3 regions of the Kribbella sp. NPDC049227 genome follow, and region 1 is predicted to be linked to each of the others. Evidence: riboswitches for the same ligand, from Rfam matches in the RefSeq annotation. Region 1 holds a riboswitch; each other region holds the start of a gene.

What was found. Region 1 has a riboswitch for cobalamin ahead of ACGFH6_RS43040 (ribonucleoside-diphosphate reductase subunit alpha). Riboswitches for the same ligand answer to the same signal wherever they lie in the genome.
Region 2: it holds a riboswitch for cobalamin, as region 1 does, so the genes downstream of both, cobN (cobaltochelatase subunit CobN) here and ACGFH6_RS43040 (ribonucleoside-diphosphate reductase subunit alpha) in region 1, are expected to answer to the same signal.
Region 3: it holds a riboswitch for cobalamin, as region 1 does, so the genes downstream of both, metE (5-methyltetrahydropteroyltriglutamate--homocysteine S-methyltransferase) here and ACGFH6_RS43040 (ribonucleoside-diphosphate reductase subunit alpha) in region 1, are expected to answer to the same signal.

Annotation. Positions count from the first base shown of each region.
Region 1 covers NZ_JBICST010000012.1:119,534-127,133, forward strand. Annotated here, with positions in the region: gene ACGFH6_RS43030 (isochorismatase family protein) at 1-530, shown strand, start outside; gene ACGFH6_RS43035 (ribonucleotide-diphosphate reductase subunit beta) at 588-1,676, opposite strand; gene ACGFH6_RS43040 (ribonucleoside-diphosphate reductase subunit alpha) at 1,637-4,450, opposite strand; cobalamin riboswitch at 4,583-4,739, opposite strand; gene ACGFH6_RS43045 (DinB family protein) at 4,811-5,392, opposite strand; gene ACGFH6_RS43050 (Fic family protein) at 5,452-6,726, opposite strand; gene ACGFH6_RS43055 (hypothetical protein) at 6,870-7,106, shown strand; gene ACGFH6_RS43060 (class I SAM-dependent methyltransferase) at 7,115-7,600, shown strand, end outside.
Region 2 covers NZ_JBICST010000003.1:819,567-827,166, reverse strand. Annotated here, with positions in the region: gene surE (5'/3'-nucleotidase SurE) at 1-544, opposite strand, end outside; gene cobN (cobaltochelatase subunit CobN) at 567-4,265, opposite strand; cobalamin riboswitch at 4,301-4,464, opposite strand; gene ACGFH6_RS16115 (DUF3500 domain-containing protein) at 4,531-5,499, opposite strand; gene ACGFH6_RS16110 (hypothetical protein) at 5,527-5,973, shown strand; gene ACGFH6_RS16105 (histidine phosphatase family protein) at 5,991-6,671, opposite strand; gene ACGFH6_RS16100 (cobalamin biosynthesis protein) at 6,662-7,600, opposite strand, start outside.
Region 3 covers NZ_JBICST010000007.1:626,506-634,105, forward strand. Annotated here, with positions in the region: gene metE (5-methyltetrahydropteroyltriglutamate--homocysteine S-methyltransferase) at 1-1,928, opposite strand, end outside; cobalamin riboswitch at 2,020-2,245, opposite strand; gene ppdK (pyruvate, phosphate dikinase) at 2,566-5,220, shown strand; gene ACGFH6_RS32555 (YciI family protein) at 5,522-5,800, shown strand; gene ACGFH6_RS32560 (hypothetical protein) at 5,797-7,011, opposite strand; gene ACGFH6_RS32565 (helix-turn-helix domain-containing protein) at 7,186-7,600, shown strand, end outside.

The DNA of each region.
Region 1 (7,600 bases):
TGCAGAACGGCATCACCGCCATCCCCGGTGCGCCGTACCCGACCGCCGACGTCATCACCCGGACCGCGGAGCTCGCCGACGCCTTCCGCAAGCGCGGCCTCCCGGTGTTCCTGGTCCGGGCGAGCTTCCGCGCGGACGGTGCGGACCGGATGCCAGGCCGGACCGAGCAGGCGACCCGCGCGACCGGTACGCCGCCCGCCGACGCCGACCAGATCGTCTCGCAGCTTGCCGGTCACCCCGAGGACACCGTGGTGACCAAGCGGAACTGGGGCGCGTTCCACGGCACAGACCTCGACGTCCATCTCCGCCGCCGCGGCGTCACCCAGATCGTCCTCACCGGCGTAGCCACCAGCTTCGGCGTCGAGTCGACCGCCCGCGCCGCCCACGAGCACGGCTACCACGTCACCCTCGCCACCGACGCGATGACGGACCTCAGCCCCGACTCCCACACCCACGCCACCACCTACATCTTCCCCCGCCTCGGCGAAACCGGCACCACCGCCGACATCCTGGCCAAGCTCCCTGCGTAGACCGCGGGCAGGACACGCGGGCCGGGCAGCCGCTGGGCTGCCCGGCTCGCGTCGCACTCAGTCCCAGCTCAGTCCGGTTGACGACTGGTACTCGATGACGCGGGTTTCGAAGAAGTTCTTTTCCTTCTTCAGGTCCATGACTTCTGACATCCAGCCGAAGGGGTTGCGGGTCTCGCCGAAGAGGGGCGCGAGGCCGATCTGCTCGGCGCGGCGGTCGGTGATGAAGTGCATGTACTGCTCGCAGAGCTCCGCGGTCAGGCCGAGCATGCCGTTCGGCATCGTCGCGCGGCCGTAGGCGACCTCCAGCTCACACGCTTCGGTGAGCATCTGCCGCACCTCGGCCTGGAACCGGGCCGTCCACAGGTGTGGGTTCTCCTGCTTGATCTGGTTGATGCAGTCGATGCCGAAGTTCAGGTGGATCGACTCGTCGCGCAGGATGTACTGGTACTGCTCGGCGATGCCGACCATCTTGTTCCGCCGGCCCAGCGACAGGATCTGCGCGAATCCTGTGTAGAACCACATCCCCTCGAACACCACGTAGAACGCGATCAGGTCGCGCAGGAACGCGGTGTCGCTCTCCGGCGTCCCGGTCCGGAAGTCCGGGTCCTCCAGGTGCTGGGTGTACTTCAGCGCCCACGCGTCCTTGTCCGAGATGGACGGCACCTCGCGGTACATGTTGAACAGCTCGCCCTCGTCCAGGCCGAGCGACGTACAGATGTACTGGAAGGTGTGCGTGTGCACGGCCTCCTCGAACGCCTGGCGCAGCAGGTACTGCCGGCACTCGGGGTTGGTCAGCTGCCGGTAGACGGCCAGGACGATGTTGTTCGCGACCAGAGACTCCGCCGTAGCGAAGAAGCCGAGGTTGCGCTTCAGCATCATCCGCTCGTCCTCGGTCAGGCCGTCGCGCGACTTCCAGAGCGAGATGTCGGCCTGCATGGACACCTCGGTCGGCATCCAGTGGTTGTTGCAGGCGGCAAGGTACTTCTCCCAGGCCCACCGGTACTTCAGCGGCAGCAACTGGTTCACGTCCGCCCGCGCGTTGATCATCGCCTTGTCGGCGACCTCGACCCGGGACGCCCCGACGGCGATCTCTCCCAATCCGGTCGTCACTGGCACGCCTCGCAGTCCGGGTCGTCGATGGCGCACACGGCGCCGGTGGGCTCGGGAAGCGCAACGGGTACGGCGTTCAGCCGGCCGTCCGTCCCTTGGAGCGTGGACTTCTCCACATGGGTGGCTGACTGGGAACGCAGGTAATAGGTCGTCTTGAGTCCATACCGCCAAGTCGACCTGTAGAGCTCGTCCAGCGCCCGGCCCGACGGCGCGGCCATGTAGAGATTCAGTGACTGCGACTGGTCGATCCACTTCTGCCGCCGCGACGCCGCCTTGACCAGCCACATCGGGTCGATCTCGAAGGCCGTCGCATACAGCTCGCGCAGGTCGGCCGGGATCCGCTCGATCCCCGCCAGGATGCCGTCGTGGTACTTGAGGTCGGACACCATCACCTGATCCCACAGCCCGCGCGCCTTCAGGTCGGCCACGAGGAACGGGTTCGCCACGGTGAACTCACCCGACATGTTCGACTTCACGAACAGGTTGCTGTACGTCGGCTCGATCGACTGGCTCACCCCGCAGATGTTGGAGATCGTCGCGGTCGGCGCGATCGCCATCACGTTCGAGTTGCGCATGCCGTCGCGCAGCACCTTCTGCCGGAGCGCGTCCCAGTCGAGTTGCTTGCTCTGGTCAACGATCAGGTCGCCGTCCCGCGCCGTCCTGAGCAGCTCGAGCGAGTCGATCGGCAGGATGCCCTGGCTCCACAGCGATCCGTCGTACGACGAGTAGCGGCCGCGCTCGGCGGCGAGATCACTGGACGCCTCGATCGCGTGGTAGCTGATCTGCTCCATCGAGCTGTCGGCGAAGGCCACGGCGGCGTCGGAGGAGTAGGGGATCCGCAGCGCGAACAGTGCGTCGGCGAAGCCCATCAGACCGAGGCCGACCGGGCGATGCCGCTGGTTGGCCCGCTCCGACTCCGCGGTGGTGTAGAAGTTCACGTCGATGACGTTGTCGAGCATCCGGACCGCGGTCTTCACCGTCTCGCGGAGCAGGTCGGCGTCCAGCCCGTCCTCGGTCAGGTGCGCGACCAGGTTGACCGAACCGAGGTTGCAGACCGCGGTCTCGTCGACGGTCGTGTTCAGGGTGATCTCGGTGCACAGGTTCGACGAGTGGACGACGCCGTCGTGCTGCTGCGGCGAGCGGAGGTTGCAGGCGTCCTTGAAGGTGATCCACGGATGCCCGGTCTCGAACAGCACGGTCAGCATGCGCCGCCACAGGTCGACCGCCTTGACCCGCTTGAAGACCTTGATCTCGCCCCGGTCGGCCGCCGCCTCGTACTGCGCGTACGCCGCGGCGAACTCAGGCCCGTACAGATCGTGCAGGTCGGGCACCTCGTTGGGAGAGAACAGCGTCCAGTCGCCGCCGGCCTCGACCCGTTGCAGGAACAGGTCCGGCACCCAGTTCGCCGTGTTCATGTCGTGCGTACGCCGGCGCTCGTCGCCGGTGTTCTTCCGCAGGTCGAGGAACTCCTCGATGTCGACGTGCCAGGTCTCGAGATACGCACACACCGCGCCCTTTCTCTTTCCACCCTGATTCACAGCTACCGCGGTGTCGTTGGCGATCTTCAGGAACGGTACGACGCCCTGCGATTCGCCGTTGGTCCCGCGGATCCTGGCGCCGATCCCGCGCACCGGGGTCCAGTCGTTGCCGAGGCCACCGGAGTACTTGGCCAGCATCGCGTTGTTGCGGATGCCGTGGAAGATGCCGGCCAGGTCGTCCTCGACCGTGGTCAGGAAGCAGGACGACAGCTGCGGCCGGGTGGTGCCGGAGTTGAACAGTGTCGGTGTGGACGACATGAACCGGAACGAGCTGAGCAACTCGTAGAACTGCAGCGCCCGTGCCTCGCGGTCGTCCTCGCGCAGCGCCATCCCCATCGCGACCCGCAGGAAGAATGCCTGCGGCAACTCGAACCGGACCTTGTCGATGTGCAGCAGGTAGCGGTCGTAGAGGGTCTGCAGGGCGAGGAAGGTGAAGTCCAGGTCGCGCTCGGGACGGATCGCAGCGGCGAGCCGGTCCAGGTCGAAGCTCGCCAGCTCCGGGTCGAGCTGCCCGGCTTCGATGCCGAGCTGGATGTAGCGAGGGAAGTAGTGGGCGTACGCGTCGGTCATGTCGGCCTGGCTGGCCTGCCGCGGCTCGCCGTGGACGCGTCCGAGCGCCTCGCGACGGATCTGGTCGAGCAGCAGCCGGGATGCGGCGAAGCTGTACTGCGGCTCGGTCTCGACATACGACCTGGCGGCCATCACCAGCGCGAGCTCGACCTCGTGCTGCGCGATGCCGTCGTAGCAGGAGCCGAGGGTCTCGTCGAGGATCAGCTCGGGGTCGACCGCGTCGAGACCCGTGGCCGCCTCCGCGACGATCACGCGCAGGCGGTCGACGTCGAGCGGCGCCGCGCTGCCGTCGGCCGCGCGGACGGTGAGCGCGGGCTTGTCGGTGATGCCGGACGGGTCGGCCGGGGTGCGGGCCTTGGTGCGCTCCTCGCGGTAGAGGACGTACGCACGGGCGACCTGGTGCTCGCCGGCGCGCATCAGCGCCAGCTCGACCTGGTCCTGGATGTCCTCGACCTGCACGCTGCGGCGGGCGTCACCGCGGCTCGTCAGGGCCTCGACGACCCGGCCGGTCAGGTCGGTCACCAGGTCACGGACCCGGTGGGTGGTGCCCGCCTCGGCGCCCTCGACGGCGAGGAACGCCTTGGTCATGGCGACCGAGATCTTGGTCTGGTCGAAACCGGTGTGGCCGCCGTCGCGGCGTACGACGGTCAGCTGGATCGACTGGTCGGCTGTCGCCGCCCGGGATGAGGAAGCAATCGTCACAGGTGTTGTCTCCAAACGAGTTCGGAGGACCGGAGCCACGCGGAGGGGCGCACGACGGGGCCGGCAGCACCGGCCGGGAACACTGCCGCCACGCCCTGCGACCCACCCGCGAGGTCTCGGACCGCGTGCACCGGCGGTGCACGCGCCGGTGGCAGGTATCAGGACTCGCGGAAGGCTTCCGCTCACCGTTGCGGGGCAGCTCCGGACTCGCACCGGATTCCCCTGTTGCCTCGGCGTGGCCCACATCTCGCAGTACCGGCCACTCCGAACCACCAGCAGTAGTGATGCTAAGTGGCGACCCCTAGATCTTGTGGTAGCGCCACGCCGCGTGTCGCACATCTTGTGGTCCTCGCCCGCAACTCACGCAGCGACCGCGTAGAGATCCTGGAGCGTCATGATCTCCGAGCCATGGTGGATCAACTCCCGATTCAGCCGCAGTACGACGTGACCGAACGGCTCGCCCGCGTCCAGTTCGGTCGCCTGGCTCAGGCCGATCGTCATCACCTGCTCCTCGTCGAGAGCGGCGATCGCGTCCTGCCAGGCCTCGACCCAATGTGTCAGCCACGCCACCGCATCCCGCGCGTTCCCGTGCAGGGTGATGTCCGCACGTCCCTGCTGGCTCGTGCCGAACGTCCACTCCCAGCGCTCGAAGAATGTCTCGGTGAGATGGGCGATCAGCCAGGCGATCGTGCGTGGCCCGCGATGGTCCGGCTCGTCGGGCCACTGCGCGACCCACTCGCCGGACCCGAGTGATCGGAACCGTCCGGTGTAGTGCCGGCGCACGACGGTCAGCGCCTCGCTGCTAGGTCGCCAGAAGTACTGGTCGTCGGTCAACTGCGCGAGCCGGCCGGACAGCACCATCCAGCTGAAGCCGAGCTGGCCCCGGACCATGGCCATCGCCGATGGCCGGTGCAGGATGTCCCAGTCGAACGGCTCTGGCATCATCTCTCCCTGTACGATCGAACATATGTTCGAATTCTTGCTCGCTCGGGAGACGAAAGTCAATGTGCGTGGCGTGTTGGTGCTGGCCTCGATGGGACCGGTCTGCTAGGTGGCTCGATCCGGGTGTCCGCGGCCGGGCTGGCGAAGCGGCGTTCGAGCAGGGTGAACGCGTCGATCAGTTCGGGCGCCTCGTAGACGCGGTTGCGTCGGCCGTCGGTGATCTCACGCAGGATGCCGGCCTCGACGAGCCTCGCCAGACCCTGGTTGGTCGCCTGCTGGGAGCGGTCGACAAGCTGCGCCGCCGCCGCGAGCGTGAGCACCGGCGCGGCGGGCAGTGCCTCGATGAGCAGGTCGGCTGCCGAGCCGCCGCGGACGGGCGCGGCTCGCTCGCGCCATGCGGACTTCAGTTCGGCCGCCGTCTGCTCGAAGCGAGCGGCCTCCGCCGTCGCGTGGCTGCAGGCCATCGCGAACATCCGCAGCCACGGATTCGCCGCCGACCGAGCCTTCGCAGTGGTCGAGCGACCGACATGCCGGAACGCCGTCAGTGTTTCGACGTACTGCATCGCGTGGGTGGCGAGCGACAGCGACACCGGCGGCACGGTTCGCGTGATGAGTCCATCGGCCCGCAGGATCAGGTGAATCAGCGCCCGCCCGGTCCGGCCGTTGCCATCGGCAAATGGATGGATGGTCTCGAACTGCGCGTGCGCGATCGCGGTCTTCGCCAGCACCGGCAGCCGGGACTCCCGGACGAAGGTCATCAGATCCGCCAGCAGGTCGGGCACCAGGTGCGCCGGCGGCGGGACGTAGTACGCCTCGGCGGGGGAGCGGCCGCCGATCCAGTTCTGCAGGAAGCGGACCTCGCCGCCGAACTCGGGTGTGGGGGACTGGGCCATCAAGCGCCGGTGCGCCTCGAGCAGGTGGTCGACCTCGAGTTTGTCGCCGGCCTGGACGGACTCGGTCGCCCAGGTCATCGCGTCGACCGCGCCGAGCACCTCCTCGGCGGTGACGTCGCGCTGCCGGTCCCGCAGTACGTCGGCCTTGAGCAGGCGGCGCGCGCCGACCACCAGCCCTTCGATCTGCGACGACCCGACAGCCTCTGCCCTCAGCAGCAGGCGGGCCAGGGCTTCGCTGTTGGTCAGGACGGCGGCCGTCGCGTCCAGGCGGGCCAGATCGCCGGCGGCGTCCTCCAAGGCCGCGAGGACGTCGTCGCTCAGGTCGAACTCGCGCCCGACCAACGGGTCCGGGAAGTACAGCTCGTACGACCCGCCCAACCGCTCGGCCCGGGTGAACCCGTCCGGATGCCCAGGCCACCGATGCAACTCCACCCGTGCCATACCTCTTATTCAAGCTTATTTCACAACCTTGAACAAGGGGATGCTGCGATCAAGCAGGCGCCGTTCACCCGCTCGCCACCAGAACGCGTCACAATCAGTCCTCCGCCCGGCGTCGCAGGGCGACTACCGAAGGGGCCCCGGCGATGACGGAGACCGAGCCGCAGGACGAGCATTCCGGTCTGCTGCACTCTCTCGGCAAACACCTGCCGCACCACCAGCACCATCCGAAGACCGACGACGTGATCGAGTCGGAGGAGGCGGTCGGCTTCGACCTTGACACCGACTCGGCGCTGCCGCACCCGCATCACCCGGCCGGCAATACGTTCGACCGCGCCAAGGATCTGTCCTACGGTCGACTGCCAGACGACCCCGACGCCTGAGGACGCTTATGCAACTGGACGAGCAGACACTGCGGATGGTGGCCGCCAACGAGGCGGACTGGGATGCGCGGGCGCCGCTGCACGCGGCAAGCCGTTTCTACAGTCAGCCGGCGGAGTTCTGGTTCGCCGACTACGAGTGGGAGGACCTCGGTCCGCTCGAGGGTCGCGACGTACTGCATCTGCAGTGTCATCTGGGGACGGAGACCATCGCTTTCGCTCGGCGCGGGGCGCGGACGACCGGGTTGGACCTGTCGGCCAAGTCGCTCGAGGAGGCGCGGCAGATCGCTGCCGACGCCGGGGTCGAGGTCGACTACGTCCACGCGAATGTGTACGACGCTGTGGAGGCGGTGCAAGGCCGCACGTTCGACGTCGTCTACACGGGCAAGGGTGCGCTGTGCTACCTGCCCGATCTCGAGCACTGGGCGCGCGTGGTCCATGACCTCCTCAAGCCCGGCGGCGCCTTGTACGTCGTGGAGTTCCACCCACTGCTGAAC
Region 2 (7,600 bases), on a different contig from region 1:
GGACACCGCTGAGCTGGTCGAGCGGGCGATCCGGGACATTGATGGTCACAACCGTCCCGGCCGGCTCCGGCACGATCCAGGTGAGCGCCTCGGCCGCCACCGCGGCCGCTGTCGGCCAGTGGTCCGGGTCCTCGGAGTCGATGCTGATCGCCACCGCCGACAACCCCTGCCCCGCCGCGGTCAGCGCCGCCGCGACCGTGCCGGAGTGGAAGATCGGTACGCCGATGTTGTGGCCGCGGTTGATCCCCGACAACACCACATCCGGAGCCCGCCCGAACGCCCCGACGGACGCCAGCGTCACCGCGAGAGCCGGCGTACCGTCGACGCCGATGTAGGTGACGCCGTTCTCCTCCAACGTCGCCGTCCGGATCGGCCGCCCGACCATCCCGGCACGCGCCGAGCCGACGCCGCTCTCGTCGTACAGCGGTGCCAGCACGAGCACCTCATGTCCGAGCGCGGCGATCGCGGGTGCGAGCGCCCGGATCCCCGGAGCCTGGTAACCGTCGTCGTTGGTGATCAGGACTCTCAACTGTGGAGGCGCCATACCCCCACCCAATCACAGGACGTCAGCCGCGGTCCTCGATATCGCCTTCCGTCTCAAGTACTGCGCTGCGGAGCGTCTCCAGCGCCTCCGGTGACGGTTCCGCCCACAGCCCTCGCTGGGCTGCCTCGAGTAGGCGTTCGGCGATGCCGTGCCGCGCCCACGGGTTGGACTTGCGGAAGAACTCCGCTATCTCGGGGTCGGCGACGTACTCCGTTGTCAGCGTCTCGTACATCCAGTCGTCGACCACGCCGGCGGTCGCGTCGTACCCGAAGAGGTAGTCCACGGTCGCGGCCATCTCGAAGGCGCCCTTGTACCCGTGCCGCCGCATCGCCGTCATCCACCGCGGGTTCACCACCCGGGCCCGGAAGACGCGCTTGGTCTCCTCCTCCAGGGTCCGCGTCTTCACCTGCGCCGGTACGGCGGAGTCTCCGACGTACGCCTTGGGGTTGGCCCCGGTGAGGTGACGGACCATGGCGATCATGCCGCCGTGGTACTGGAAGTAGTCGTCGGAGTCCATGATGTCGTGCTCGCGAGTGTCCGCGTTCTTCGCCGCCACCTGGATTCGGGCGTAGGCGCGTTCCATCGAACCGCGGGCCTCGGCGCCGTCGAGGCCCTTGCCGTACGCGTACCCGCCCCAGACCGCGTACACCTCGGCAAGCTCGGCGTCGGTCCGCCAGTTCCGCGCGTCCACGAGCGGCAGCAGGCCGGCGCCGTACGAGCCCGGCTTGGAGCCGAACACCCGGGCGGTCGACGACCGTACGTCGTTGCCGGCCGCAACGTCGGCGTCCACGTGTGCGCGGAGGTAGTTGTCCGAAGCCCCTTCCTCCAGAGCGGCGACTGTGCGCACCGCCTCGTCCAGGAGCGTGACCACGTGCGGGAACGCGTCCCGGAAGAACCCGGAGATCCGGATCGTCACGTCGACCCGCGGCCGGCCGAGCTCCTCCAGGCTGACCACCTCGAAGCCGGTGACCCGCCGTGACGCGTCGTCCCAGACCGGGCGGCAGCCGAGCAGCCACAACACCTCGGCGAGATCGTCGCCCTGGGTCCGCATGGCCGACGTACCCCAGACCGTCAGGCCGACCGACCGCGGCCACTCCCCCGTCTCGGCCTTGTGCCGGGCCAGCAGCGAGTCGGCCAGCGCGACCCCGACGTCCCAGGCGTTGCGGCTCGGGATCGCCTTCGGGTCGACAGCGTAGAAATTGCGGCCGGTCGGCAACACGTTGACCAGACCGCGGGTCGGCGAGCCGGACGGACCTGCCTCGACGAAGCGGCCGTCCAGGGCGCGCAGTACGTTCGTCAGTTCGTCACCGGTGCGTGCGAGCCGCGGCACGACCTCCTCGGCGGCAAAGGTGAGCGACGCCTCGACCTGTTCCGACGACCGCCCGAGCACCTCGATCACGACGACCGGGACCTTCGCGGCCTCCCAGCTCAGCGTCTCCATCCCGACGACGAGCTTGCGCGCGACGGCTTCCAGCAGGTCGACACCGTCGGCGCCACTCACCGCCGGCAGATCCGCGAGCGTCGCCAGCTCGGCAAGCTCCGGCACGGCCCGGCCGGGATCGGCGAGCATGGCCGCCTCGTCGACTCCGAACGTCTCCCCCAGCGCGGTGCGCAGACCGGGAATCGAGTACGACCCGCCCCAGAGCTGCCGCGCACGCAGTACGGCGAGCACCAGGTTGACCCGTGCCTCGCCGGCCGGTGCACCACCGAGGATGTGCAAACCGTCGCGGATCTGGACGTCCTTGATCTCGCACAGGTAGCCGTCGAGGTGCAGGACGAACTCGTCGAAGTCGTCGTCCTCGGGCCGCTCGGACGTATGCAGGTCGTGATGCAGTTGCGCGGCCTGGATCAGGGTCCAGATCTGCGCACGCAGCGTCGGCACCTTGTCCGGGTCCAGAGCCGAAACGGTCGCATACTCGTCGAGCAGATACTCCAGCTTCGCCATGTCGCCGTACGTCTCGGCCCGCGCCATCGGCGGGACCAGGTGGTCGACGACGGTCGCGTGCGCGCGCCGCTTCGCCTGCGTCCCCTCACCGGGGTCGTTGACGATGAACGGGTAGACCATCGGCAGATTCCCGAGGACGGCGTCCGGCGCGCAGCCGGCCGCCATCCCGATCCCCTTGCCCGGCAGCCATTCGAGCGTGCCGTGCTTGCCCAGGTGGACGACCGCGTGCGCACCGAAGCCGCCGTCCGACGGCGCGGCCTCCAGCCAGCGGTACGCCGCCAGGTAGTGATGCGACGGCGCCATGTCCGGGTCGTGGTAGATCGCGACAGGGTTCTCCCCGAAGCCGCGCGGCGGCTGGATCATCAGTACGACGTTCCCGAAGCGCAGCGCCGCCAAGGCGATCGCGGGCTCGTCTCCGGACGTGTCGACGTACAGCTCACCGGGCGCCTCACCCCACGCCCCGGTCATTGCCTCGCGCAACGACTCCGGGACGCGACCGAACCACTGCTGGTAGACCGACCGCGGGATCTTCGCGACGGCGTTGGCCAACTGCTCGTCGGTGAGCCAGTCGACGTCGTGACCGCCCGCCGCGATCAGCCGGTGAATCAGCCCGTCGCCTTCCAACTCGTTCACGTCGAGATCGCCCAGGTCGTACCCGGCCGCCTGGAGCTGACCGAGCAGGACGACCGCCGAGGCCGGAGTGTCCAGGCCGACCGCGTTCCCGATCCGGGCGTGCTTGGTCGGGTACGACGACAGCACCAGCGCGAGTCGCTTGTCGCGGTTCGGCACGTGGCGGAGCCGTGCATGCGCGACCGCGATCCCGGCCACCCGGGTACACCGCTCCGGGTCCGGCGCGTAGCGGGCCAGACCGTCGGAGTCGTACGCCTTGAAGGAGAACGGGATCGTGATCAGTCGCCCGTCGAACTCGGGGATCGCCACCTGGGTCGCGGCGTCCATCGGACTGATCGCGGCGTCGCTGGCCAGCCACTGCTCGCGGGTCGAGGTCAGCGCGAGGCCTTGGATCAGCGGGATGTCGAGGGACGCGAGCGCTCCGGCGTCCCAGGCATCGTCCGAGCCGCCCGCGCTCGCGTTGGCCGCGACGGACCCGCCGGCAGCGAGGAGAGTCGTGACGAGGACGTCGCACTTCCGCAGCAGGTCGAACAGTCCGGCGTTCTCATCGCTGGTCGGGTCGAGTCCGCGGAGCGACCCGCAGTACACGGGCAGCGGCTGCGCGCCGGCGGCCTCGACCGCACTTGCCAGCGCATCGACGAAGGCCGTGTTCCCGGAGATCTCGTGTGCTCGGTAGTAGACGATCCCGACCACCGGCCGCTCATCCTCGACGAACGTCCCGCGGACGCCGTACGCCGGGAGTGTGCGGGGCGGGTCGAACGCGTCGCCCGTCAGCAGGAGCGTGTCGCTCAGGAAGCCGGCCAGGTTGCGCAGATTCTCGGAGCCGCCTTCGCGCAGGTAGGCCAGCGCCTCTGTCACCGCGCCCGCAGGTACGGTCGACAACGACATCAGCTCGGCGTCTGGCGCGGCCTCGCCACTGATCACGACCGCCGGCCTGCCGGAGGCGAGCACCGCGTCGAGGCCGTCCTCCCAGGCCCGGCGACCGCCGAGCAACCGGACCACGACGATCTCGGCCGCGTCCAGCAACGGGGTCAGGTCGGCGAGGTCGAGCCGGGCGGGGTTCGCGACCTTCCACCCGGCGTCCGCCTCGGCGGCGGCGAGCAGATCGGTGTCGGCGGTGGAGAGCAGCAGGAGGTTCGCGGGCATGCGCGACCGGTCCTTCCTCGGGGTGTCCACGCCCCGTCCGGAGGTGCGACAGCGGCAGTTCCTGACTCCCCTACGCCTGACTACGGCGCCGGGTCACAGTGGCGGGACCGTCCCGGACTCACACCGGGTTCCTACCCATGCCATCGCTTGACGGGCGCGACTCTATCCGACGACCCGAACCGCCACACCATCACAATCGCCCCGACGGTGCCTGCGTGAGGGAGGCGGCACCGGGACGGCGGCGGTTGTGATGGCCTGGCGGTCCTCAGCGGTGCAGGGCGTAGTGGGCGGCGAGGAGGTCGGTGCCCCAGTCGTTGCGGAGGTCTCGCCAGACGGAGTGGATGTGGTTGGCGTCGTCCTGGGTGTTGTCGTACTCGGCCAGGAACGTCGGGCCGGCGATCGAGTAGTAGTGGCGGTGGCCGATGCCTGGTTCGGTCGCGCCGGCCCAGGCGAAGCTGAGGCGCTCGATGCCCTGGTCGGTGATGTCCTGCCAGGTCTGCAACCCGATCGGTCCGGCGGCCCTTCCGACGTACTGGCCGATGAGGAGGCTGAACAACTGCCGTTGTTCCGCGGTCATGTCGCCGTACGCGAGGCCCTGGTGGAGAAGCTTGGCGTCGGCGACCGGGTCGTGCCGGGTCAGGATGTCGTCGGGTGCCTCCGGTGAGACGACGGCGACCTCACGCTGGGCCGGCTCGAGCGCGTGCAGGAGCTGGAAGCCGAGGTCCTGCTCGGCGGCGAGGAAACGCCGGCCGGCCTGCGGCCCGGACCGGACCTCGGCCGGGTTCGACCCGAGGAACTGCGGGGTGAACGAGATCGCCCCGTCCACGAGCGTGACGTGCAAGGCCAGGTGGTGACCGTTCAGCCGCCAGGCCCACGGCTCCGTCCCGGCGGGATCACCCAGGACGCGGAGGTAGTACCGGTCGGCGACGACGGATCCCTCCCACTCCCGCGACGGCGGGAGCTCCGGGATCCCGCGCACGATGATCTCCGCGTCCCACACCGCCCAGACGTCGGCCACACCGCGCTCGCTGCACCCGATCGCGACGAGCCGCTCCACCAACTGCTGCTGGGCCGGAGTCAGCTCCGTCAGCGGAAGCCCCGGTACCGCACCCGGCAGGTAGGTCCACTGCTTGTGGTCCGGGGTGTCGAACGCCGCCTTGATCTTGTCCAGCTGCGCCGGCGACAGGCTCGCCAACAGTTCGAGAACCGCTTCCCGGGTCTGCTCCACAACCATGCCGATGCTCCCGTTCCGTCGACCAGAATGCCTCGCCCAGCCTACGACGACCACCTCGCCCCGGTCGCGACACGTGCGGACCCGACGCCGTCGTACGCTGCGCTGGTGTCTGGACCGTCAGGGGCTCGCGGCGTGGTCTCTGTCGTGGTGGGCTCCCTGAGCAGGCCTGGCGTGATGCTGGCCGTCTACCTGGTCTTCCTGTTCGTTCTGTACCTCGTCACTGCGGACCCTTACAAGGCGATCACCCTTCCGTTCGCAGCCGTCATCGGCCCGCCGGGCTTCGCAGTTGTGCGGTGGGCGTGGACCAAGCGCATCCGCCCCTGGTGGATCCTTCGTCGGCGCGGTGAGAGTCCGGAGCACCCCGGGCCGGCGAGTCGGGCGTTCGCCCTCGGTTTCGCACTCCTGCTGATGGTGGCCGGGGTGGCGGCGATGCTGCTCGCGGCGTTGTTCATCCTCGCCGCCGTGCGCGGGTGAACCTGTCGGCTGCCGCCTTACAGCCAGGCCGATCGCTCTCGCTCGGACGGCTCGTACGTCGTCCACTGTTCGAACGGCCGGTCCAGCTTGTACCGGAAATCCGGCTGCCGCAGCAGGACGCGCGTTTCGGCGTTGTCCGGGTTCCGCAGCGTCTCGAAGAACTTGACCGACCAGTGGAACCAGCGCATGCAGAACAGCCGCATGGTCAGCCCGTGCGACACCAGCAACACGTTCCGCGGCGCGTCCGGGGACTCGAAGTCGCGGTGCATCGTCTCCAGGAACGTCGACACCCGGTCGTACACGTCGGACCCCGACTCACCGTGGGTGAACCGGTAGAAGAAGTGCCCGAACCGGTCCCGGAGCACCTCCTGCCGCTCGATGTCCGCGGTGTCCTGGTAGTTGGCCCAGTCCTGCTCCCGCAGCCGTGGCTCCTCCCGGGGCTCACCGATCAGGTCGTCCAGCCCGAGTGAATCCAGCGTCTGCAAGGCCCGCACGTACGGCGAGACGTACACGCGGGCCGGCTCGTTCTCGAACAGCTCCCGCAGGTACTTGCCCGCCTTGGCCGACTGCTCGTGCCCGTGCGGCGTGAGCGGGATCGCGTGGTCGGGTACTCGCTCGAAGATCGACTTGTCCAGGTTCGCCTCGGACTCACCGTGCCGGATCAGTGCGATCCGCAGCGGGCGGTGACTCAACCCCATCGTGTTCCCTTCCGGCCGGCGACGGCCAGGATCGCGGCGACCCCAGCGGCGACCCCAGCCGCAACCACACCGACGCGCCTGGCCAGCGCCGCGGTACGGCGTACGTCCGCAACCGCCGGTGTAGGCCCGTCGCCCAGTGTGCCTCGGTCCTCCTGGTACGACCCGTAACTGTTCGTGCCGCCCAGGGTCAGATCCAGCGCACCGGCGAACGCGGCCTCGACCGGCCCGGCGTTCGGGCTCGGGTGCTTCCGCGCATCCCGCTGCCAGACCTGGATGGTCTGCCCGGGCCGGCCGGCGGCGAGTCCGGTGAGCACGGCGCACACGCGAGCAGGCAGCAGGTTGAGTACGTCGTCCAGCCGCGCCGACGCCCAGCCGAAGTTGAGGTACTTCGCGGACTTGTAGCCCACCATCGCGTCCAGAGTGTTGGCGGCGCGGTAGCCGAGCAGCCCCGGTACGCCGAGCACCCCGCCCCAGAGCAGCGGAGCGACGCACGCGTCGGAGGTGTTCTCGGCGATCGACTCCACGGTCGCGCGGGCGAGTTCGTCGGCTTCCAGACTGGTCGCGTCTCGCGCACACAGGTGGCTGAGCCGGTCGCGGGCCGCCGGGATGTCCTTCTCCTCGAGCAGCCCGGCCATCACCTCGGCCTCGCGCTCCAGACTTCGGGCGCCGAGCACGGTCCACGTCGTGGCCGCGGTGACGAGCGTGTGGACGATCGGACGATTCCGGGTCAGCCGCTCGACCACGGCTCCGGCGGCTGCCGTCGTACCGACCAGGGCGACCGTGTACGCCGTACCGGCCGCGCGGGAATCGGCGTACCAGCGGGACTCCACCCGGGACGCCGCCTGCCCGAAGCCGGCCACCGGGTGGAAGCGGCGGGGATCACCGAGAACACGGTCGGCCGCGAAGCCGAGGAGGAGACCGATTGCCCT
Region 3 (7,600 bases), on a different contig from region 1:
TAGCACAGATGCGTGTGGATCTGGATCTCGGCGGACGCGCCGCCGGTGGCCAGCCGGAACGCACCGACCGACCAGTCCAGGTACGCCTTCTGCTCCGCCGATCGCAATGGCAGCAACTCGCGCAGCGCGGGTTCGTCCACCTGCACGATCCTGATCCCGGCCGACGCCAGGTCGGCCACCTCGTCCCGCAGGGCCAGCGCGACCTGATCGGCAGTGATGGCGGCGGGCTGGTCGTCGCGGACGAAGGACCAGGCCAGGATCGTCACCGGCCCAGTCAGCATCCCCTTCACCGGCCGCTCGGTCAGCGACTGCGCGTACGACGCCCAGCGCACGGTCATCGGCTCGGGTCGTGACACGTCGCCGTACAGGATCGGCGGCCGGACGCACCGGCTGCCGTACGACTGCACCCAGCCGTGCTTGGTGGAAGCGAAGCCGTCCAGCTGTTCGGCGAAGTACTGCACCATGTCGTTGCGCTCGGGCTCGCCGTGCACGAGCACGTCCAGTCCGAGTTCTTCCTGCAGGCTGATCACCCGCGCGATCTCGGCCCGCATCCGCTCGTCGTACGTCGCCTGGTCGATCCGGCCGGACCGCAGCTCGGTGCGGGTTCGCCGGAGGTCCGCGGTCTGCGGGAACGAGCCGATCGTGGTGGTCGCGAGATCCGGCAACCCGATCGACTCCTGCGCGGTCCGGCGTTCGTCGTACGGCGCTCGCTGCCGATCCTCGGGCCGGATCGCGGCGACCCGGTCGCGGACCGCCTGCTCACGAGCGAGGCCGGATTCCTTCAGCGGGCCGCGGGACGGACTGTCGAGGTTCACCAGTACGCCGGGCTCGTCCTCGCTGAGCGCACGGCCGAGCCGGACTACCTCGTCGACTTTCTGCCGCGCGAACGCGAGTCGCGCCCGCACCTGCGGATCAAGCTCGTCCTCCGCATCCACGTCGTACGGCAGGTGGAGCAGCGAGCACGAGGTGGAAACCGCGAGCCGGCCGACGGAGCCGAGCAGCTGCACGCAGGTCGACAACGCTTCACCCAGGGGAGTGCGCCAGACGTTCCGGCCGTCGACCACCCCGGCGAAAACGGTCTTCCGTTGGAGGGCAGGCAGGACGGCCAGTCGGTCGACCAGTCCAGGAGTGGACACGAGGTCGACCGCCAGCCCTTCGACCGCGGTGGACGCGAGCACCGGCAGGGCAGCACCGGGATCTCCGAAGTACGTCGCGACCAGGAGACGCGGGCGTTCGGTGAGCTTCGCCAACCGGTCGTACGCGCGACGAAGAGCGTCGAGCTCAGCCGGTGTGCGGTCCTGGACCAAGGCCGGCTCGTCCAGCTGCACCCAGTCAGCTCCCGCGGCATCGAGCCTGCCGAGCAGTTCGGCGTACGCCTCCAGAAGACGGTCGAGCAGGCTGAGTGGTTCGAAGCCCGGAGTTGTGGATTTCGAGAGCAGCAGGAAGGTCAGTGGTCCGATCAGGACCGGGCGGGTTTCCACGCCGGCTTCTCGCGCGGCCGCCAGGTCCTCCAGTGGCTTGGCCGGGTCGAGCCGGAACACCGTGTCGTCGGTGAGCTCGGGGACCAAATAGTGGTAGTTGGTGTCGAACCATTTGGTCAGCTCCAGCGGCGCGACCTCGGCGTGGCCACGCGCCATCGCGAAGTACGTGTCGAGTCCGGAGCGATCGAGGGCGCGGAAGCGCTCGGGAATGATCCCGAACAGCTGCACATGGTCGAGCATCTGGTCGTAGTACGAGAAGGTGTTGCCGGGGAGAACGTCGAGTCCGCGGCCGGCCAGGTCGCGCCAGGTGGCGGCGCGCAGTTGGTGGGCGGTCGCCTCGAGTTCGGCCGCGTCGCTGTCGCCGGACCAGTACTTCTCGACGGCCTTCTTGAGTTCGCGGTCCGGGCCGATGCGCGGATAGCCCAGCACTGTCTTGATGGTGTTCACGTCTCTCTCCTCGCGAGCGTGCCAGGGATCGGCGGGGTCGCGGAGACGCCGGACGGGTCCTCCCACGAGACCACCGATCCACCGCGCACCGGGTGGTGCGCGGACCGGCGGCAGGTCTTCGGACTCACGGGCAGTCCGGTCGGTCCGACCGGTCGGCCTACTGGCCGTCGCTTCCCGGACGCGGGCGTCCAGTGCTGTCTGACGGCTGTCGTTCCCGTTCACCGCTGCGGGGCAGTCCCGGATTCACACCGGGTTCCCTCTTGCCTCGCCTCGTCGTCGACCACCCGACCAGGCGAACCGTCGGCAGTGCCGAGCGTACCCCGCGGGCACCGCGACGCGCCGGACGGCGAGACGAACACCACTCGCGCGATGCCCGCCGTCGACGCGACGAAACCCCGGGAGCGATTCGCCGGAAGGTTTCGTTGGTGGACGTGCCGATTGTCTTGCGTTGTCAACGGGGGAAGGGTTTTCCGGCCTTCGACCTGTGGGCAGAGTCACGTCGGCATCGTGAGACCAGTGTTCAACTGGACTGGTTTTTGGGCTTACTCTGAGAGCAACGCCCCCGCCACTGGAGTCGATGGGCCAGCGGGCCACCTCACCGCGCTCAGAAGCACCGCCCGAACCTCAGGGAGTGATCGTGCCGAAACTCGTCTACGACTTCGCCGAAGGCAACAAGGACATGAAGGAGCTGCTCGGCGGGAAGGGGGCGAACCTGGCCGAGATGACCAACCTCGGCCTGCCGGTGCCACCCGGATTCACCATCAGCGCCGAGGCCTGCCGGGCGTACCTGGCCACCGGCTCGGTGCCACCGGAGTTGGCCGACGAGATCGACCACCACGTCGACGTACTGCAGCAGAAGATGGGCAAGAAGCTCGGCCAGGCCGACGATCCGCTGCTCGTCTCGGTCCGGTCCGGCGCCGCCGTGTCGATGCCCGGGATGATGGAGACCGTTCTGAACGTCGGCCTGAACGACGACTCGGTGAACGGGCTCGCGCATCACTCCGGCAACCCGCGGTTCGCCTGGGACGCGTACCGCCGGCTGATCCAGATGTTCGGCAAGACCGTGCTCGGCATGGACGGCGACGTGTTCGAGGACGCGATCGAGGCGGCCAAACAAGCCAAGGGCACCCGCAACGACCTCGACCTGGACGCGGACGACCTGAAGCGCCTGGTCGAGACGTTCAAGCAGGCCGTCCACGAGCACACCGGCCGCGAGTTCCCGCAGGATCCGCGGACCCAGATGGACCTGGCGATCGAGGCCGTCTTCGGCTCGTGGAACTCCGAGCGCGCGATCCTCTACCGCCGGCAGGAGCGGATCCCGACCGATCTCGGTACGGCGGTCAACATCTGTTCGATGGTGTTCGGCAACCTCGGCATGGACTCCGGCACCGGCGTTGCGTTCACCCGCGACCCGTCGAGCGGTCAGCCCGGTGTGTACGGCGACTACCTGCAGAACGCGCAGGGCGAGGACGTGGTGGCCGGCATCCGCAACACCGTCCCGCTGGCGGACCTGGAGCAGATCGACAAGACGTCGTACGACGATCTGATGGCGATCATGGCCAAGCTCGAGGGGCACTACCGCGACCTGTGCGACATCGAGTTCACCGTCGAGCGCGGCAAGTTGTGGATGCTGCAGACGCGGGTCGGCAAGCGGACCGCGGCGGCCGCGTTCCGGATCGCGACCAGCCTGATCGACGAGGGCGTGATCGACACCGACGAGGCGCTGAAGCGCGTGAAGGGTGCGCAGCTCGCGCAACTGATGTTCCCGCGGTTCGACGCGGATGCGGACACCGACCTCATCACCAAGGCGATCGGTGCGTCGCCGGGTGCGGCGTCCGGCACGATCGTGTTCACCTCGGCCGCCGCGGTCGAGGCCGCGGACCGCGGCGAGAAGGTGATCCTGGTCCGGCGCGAGACGAACCCGGACGACCTGCACGGGATGATCGCGGCGCAGGGCATCCTGACCAGCCGCGGCGGCAAGACCTCGCACGCGGCCGTGGTCGCCCGCGGCATGGGCAAGACCTGTGTCTGCGGCGCCGAGGAACTCGACGTGAACGTTGCCCAGGGCACCATCAAGGTGAACGGCACGGTGATCGAGGCCGGCGAGACGATCTCCATCGACGGGACCACCGGCGAGGTGTTCCGCGGCGAGGTTCCGGTGGTCGCGTCCCCGGTGGTGCAGTACTTCGAGGGTTCGCTGGCTCCCGAGTCGGGCGACGAGCTCGTGGCCGCGGTGCACCGGTTGATCACGCATGCGGACGAGGTACGGCGGCTCGGCGTACGGACCAATGCGGACACCGCGGACGACGCGGCCCGGGCGCGGCGGTTCGGGGCCGAGGGGATCGGGCTGTGCCGGACCGAGCACATGTTCCTGGGCGAGCGGCGCGAGGCCGTCGAGCGCCTGATCCTGGCCGACAACGACGGTGATCGCGATGCGGCGCTGGCCGAGCTCGAGCCGTTGCAGCGCGGCGACTTCCTGGAGTTGCTGGCCGCGATGGACGGGCAGCCGGTGACGATCCGGCTGATCGACCCGCCGCTGCACGAGTTCCTGCCGTCGATGGAGGATCTGGCGGTCAAGGTCGCGCTGGCCCGCGAGCGCGGTGAGGACCCGGGTCACGATGCCGCGCTGCTGACGGCGGTCGAGCGGCTGCACGAGGAGAACCCGATGCTCGGCCTGCGGGGTGTGCGGCTGGGTCTGGTCATCCCCGGGCTGTTCGCGATGCAGGTCCGGGCGATCGCGTCCGCGGCCATCGAGCTGAAGCAGCAGGGCAAGGACCCGCAGCCGGAGATCATGATCCCGCTGGTCGGCGCGGTCCAGGAGCTGCACCTGGCCCGGGACGAGGTGGAACGGGTGATCGACGAGCTGGGCGTCGAGTGGGACATCCCGATCGGGACAATGATCGAGCTGCCGCGCGCGGCGGTGATCGCGGACCAGATCGCCGAGGCGGCCGACTTCTTCTCGTTCGGCACCAACGACCTGACCCAGACCACCTGGGGGTTCAGCCGCGACGACGTCGAGGGCGCCTTCTTCTCCCGCTACCTGGAGAAGGGCATCTTCGCGGTGTCGCCGTTCGAGTCGATCGACCGGGAAGGTGTCGGTGCGCTGGTCCGTACCGGCGTCGACCGCGGCCGCGCCACCAAGCCGGATCTCAAGCTCGGCATCTGTGGTGAGCACGGCGGCGACCCCGACAGCATCCACTTCTTCCACGAAGCCGGCCTCGACTACGTCTCCTGCTCACCGTTCCGCATCCCGGTGGCCCGTCTCGAAGCCGGTCGCGCGACCCTGGACTGACTCCGTCGCCGCCCGGTTGTGGGGCTTGACAGCCGGGCGGCGTGACGGACGGTGCGGGTGTTCGGCGCATCGCTGGCCGTGATCGGACATTCCGTCACGAAGCGTCACGGGCCTGAACTGTCCGCAGCAATTCTCTTTACCAAACCCTTGCGTAGCGGCGGTCCGAGTGGTGAAAATGTCCGGGCGGGAAGGGAGATCACTCGTCGACTTTCGGGTCTGACCTGAACCAGCCGCTGTGGCGGCTCGTGACTCCCTTTCCGCACCAAATCCCTTGCAGAGCAGGCCAGGTAGGGTTTCTGCCATGGCCCAATATGTCGTGCAGCTGCGCTTCGATCCTGCCCAGACCGACCGCCGGATGGAGGTCCGTCCGGCCCATCGCGAGTACCTCACCGAGCTGAAGGCGGCCGGCAAGCTCGTCGCCGCCGGACCCTTCGCCGACCAGACCGGCGCGTTGCTCGTGTACGACGTCGCCGACGAGACCGAGCTCCGCGAGATCCTCGCCAAGGACCCCTACACCCCGGCGAACGAGTACGAGATCGCCACCCTCGCGGAGTGGCAGCCGCTGTTCCCGCTGAGCTAGAGCTCCGCGCCTTCGAGGTCCAGGTGGTCGACGTACGCCCACAGCCAGACCAGCGGCGCGAGCACCAGCTCGGGCTCGCCGTCCTCGTCGGCCACGAACACCATTGACGCCTCGCCGTTGGAGATGTCCTCGATCACCGCGTCGCAGACCTCGATCGCGGCCTCGAACGGCAGCAGCCGGGGCCCGTTCTCCCAGCGCGGCTGGGGGAGCGGGAGCACCGGTGCCTCGTCGGTGCCGTCGAGCTCCACCGAGACCTTCTGCAGCTCTTCGTACAGGTCGTAGGTGATCAGCCCGGCGAGCGGACGCCCGTCGAGACCGATCAGGTACGGATCGTCGGAGCCTTCGCGGAAGTTGTCCCGCAGGTCCGGGAACGCCGCCTTGAGGTCGGTCGCCTCCAGGTACGGCGCCTCGTCCAGCTCCTCGTCCTCGACCTGGGTCAACCCGCTGCGCATCTCGTCGAACTGGTGCAGCAGCGTGTTCAGCTCGTCGTACGCACCGCCGCCGGGAGCCTTCTGCGCCCGTGCCTCCAGGTCGCGCAGGTGCTCGAGCAGGTCGTCCTCGAAGTGCAGCTCGTACCGCGGCAGGCCGGGCTCGCGGCCGGCGTTGATCTGGGCGACCAGTTGCGTCGACACCGGACCGAGCCGCTCGGCCAGGACCTCCAGTGGCGTGGTCGGCTTCTCCTCGTCGTCGTGCGCGCAGGAGTCGTCGTCGACCTTGCCGCCCTCGAGCGCGAGCAGCACCTGGAACGCCGGGAACGCGACCAGCGCCGCGGTGGCCATCATCCCGTCGCCGATCAGCATCAGCGGGTTCGCACCGGCTTCGGTCCGGCGCAGATGGTCCGGCATCAGTACGGCGGCCTGCTCGACGTTCACCTGGCTGGCCAGGGACGACAAGCCGTGCTCGGCGTCGACGCCGAGCAACTCGACCAGCCGCTCCGAGCTCATGTCGAAGTTCGAGCGCAGGTAGTACCGCAGCCAGCCGGCGTCGACCGGGTTGGCGAGCAGTTCCGCGACGCGGGCGCGGAAGTCGGCCAGGTCGGCAACGGCGAGCACCACGAGGACCGGCTGGTCACCGTCGCCGATCACCAGGGGCCGGGTGTCACCGTTCTGGAACCCGTCGATCACCTGGTGCAGGCTGTCCGCAGCCGCATCGAGTGGCCACGACTCCGCCTCGAACTCGTTCACCACCGCGGCGGAGGTGTCATCGGGCATCTGCTGGTCCTCTCCGGGTGGCGGCGGGAGTTGGGGTAACTCTAGGCGGCGGTGGTTTCGACGGACGGTGAGGGGCCCGTCCGGGGGTCGGTGGGAGCATCGGCGTGACATTGGCTACGCTGGCAACGGCGGGTCGATGCAGAGATATCTCACATGTGAGATATGGTCCGGCGCATGACCGATGACTACCTGAGCCGGATCGGAAATCTCATCCGGGACGCCCGCAAGCATCGCGGCTGGACACAGACGCAACTCGCGGAAGTACTGAACACCAGCCAGAGTGCGGTGAACAGGATCGAAAAGGGTCATCAGAACCTCACCCTCGAGATGCTCGCCCGGATCGGCGAGGCACTCGACTCCGAAATTGTCTCTCTCGGTGGCGGTCCGGTCCACCTTCGCGTCGCCGGTGGGCGGCAGCTTTCCGGCGCGATCGACGTCAAGTCCAGCAAGAACGCCGGCGTCGCACTGCTGTGCGCCAGCCTGCTGAACAAGGGCCGCACCACGCTGCGCAAGGTCGCCCGGATCGAAGAGGTGAACCGGCTGCTCGAGGTACTGAACTCGATCGGTGTCCGGACCACCTGGCTGAACG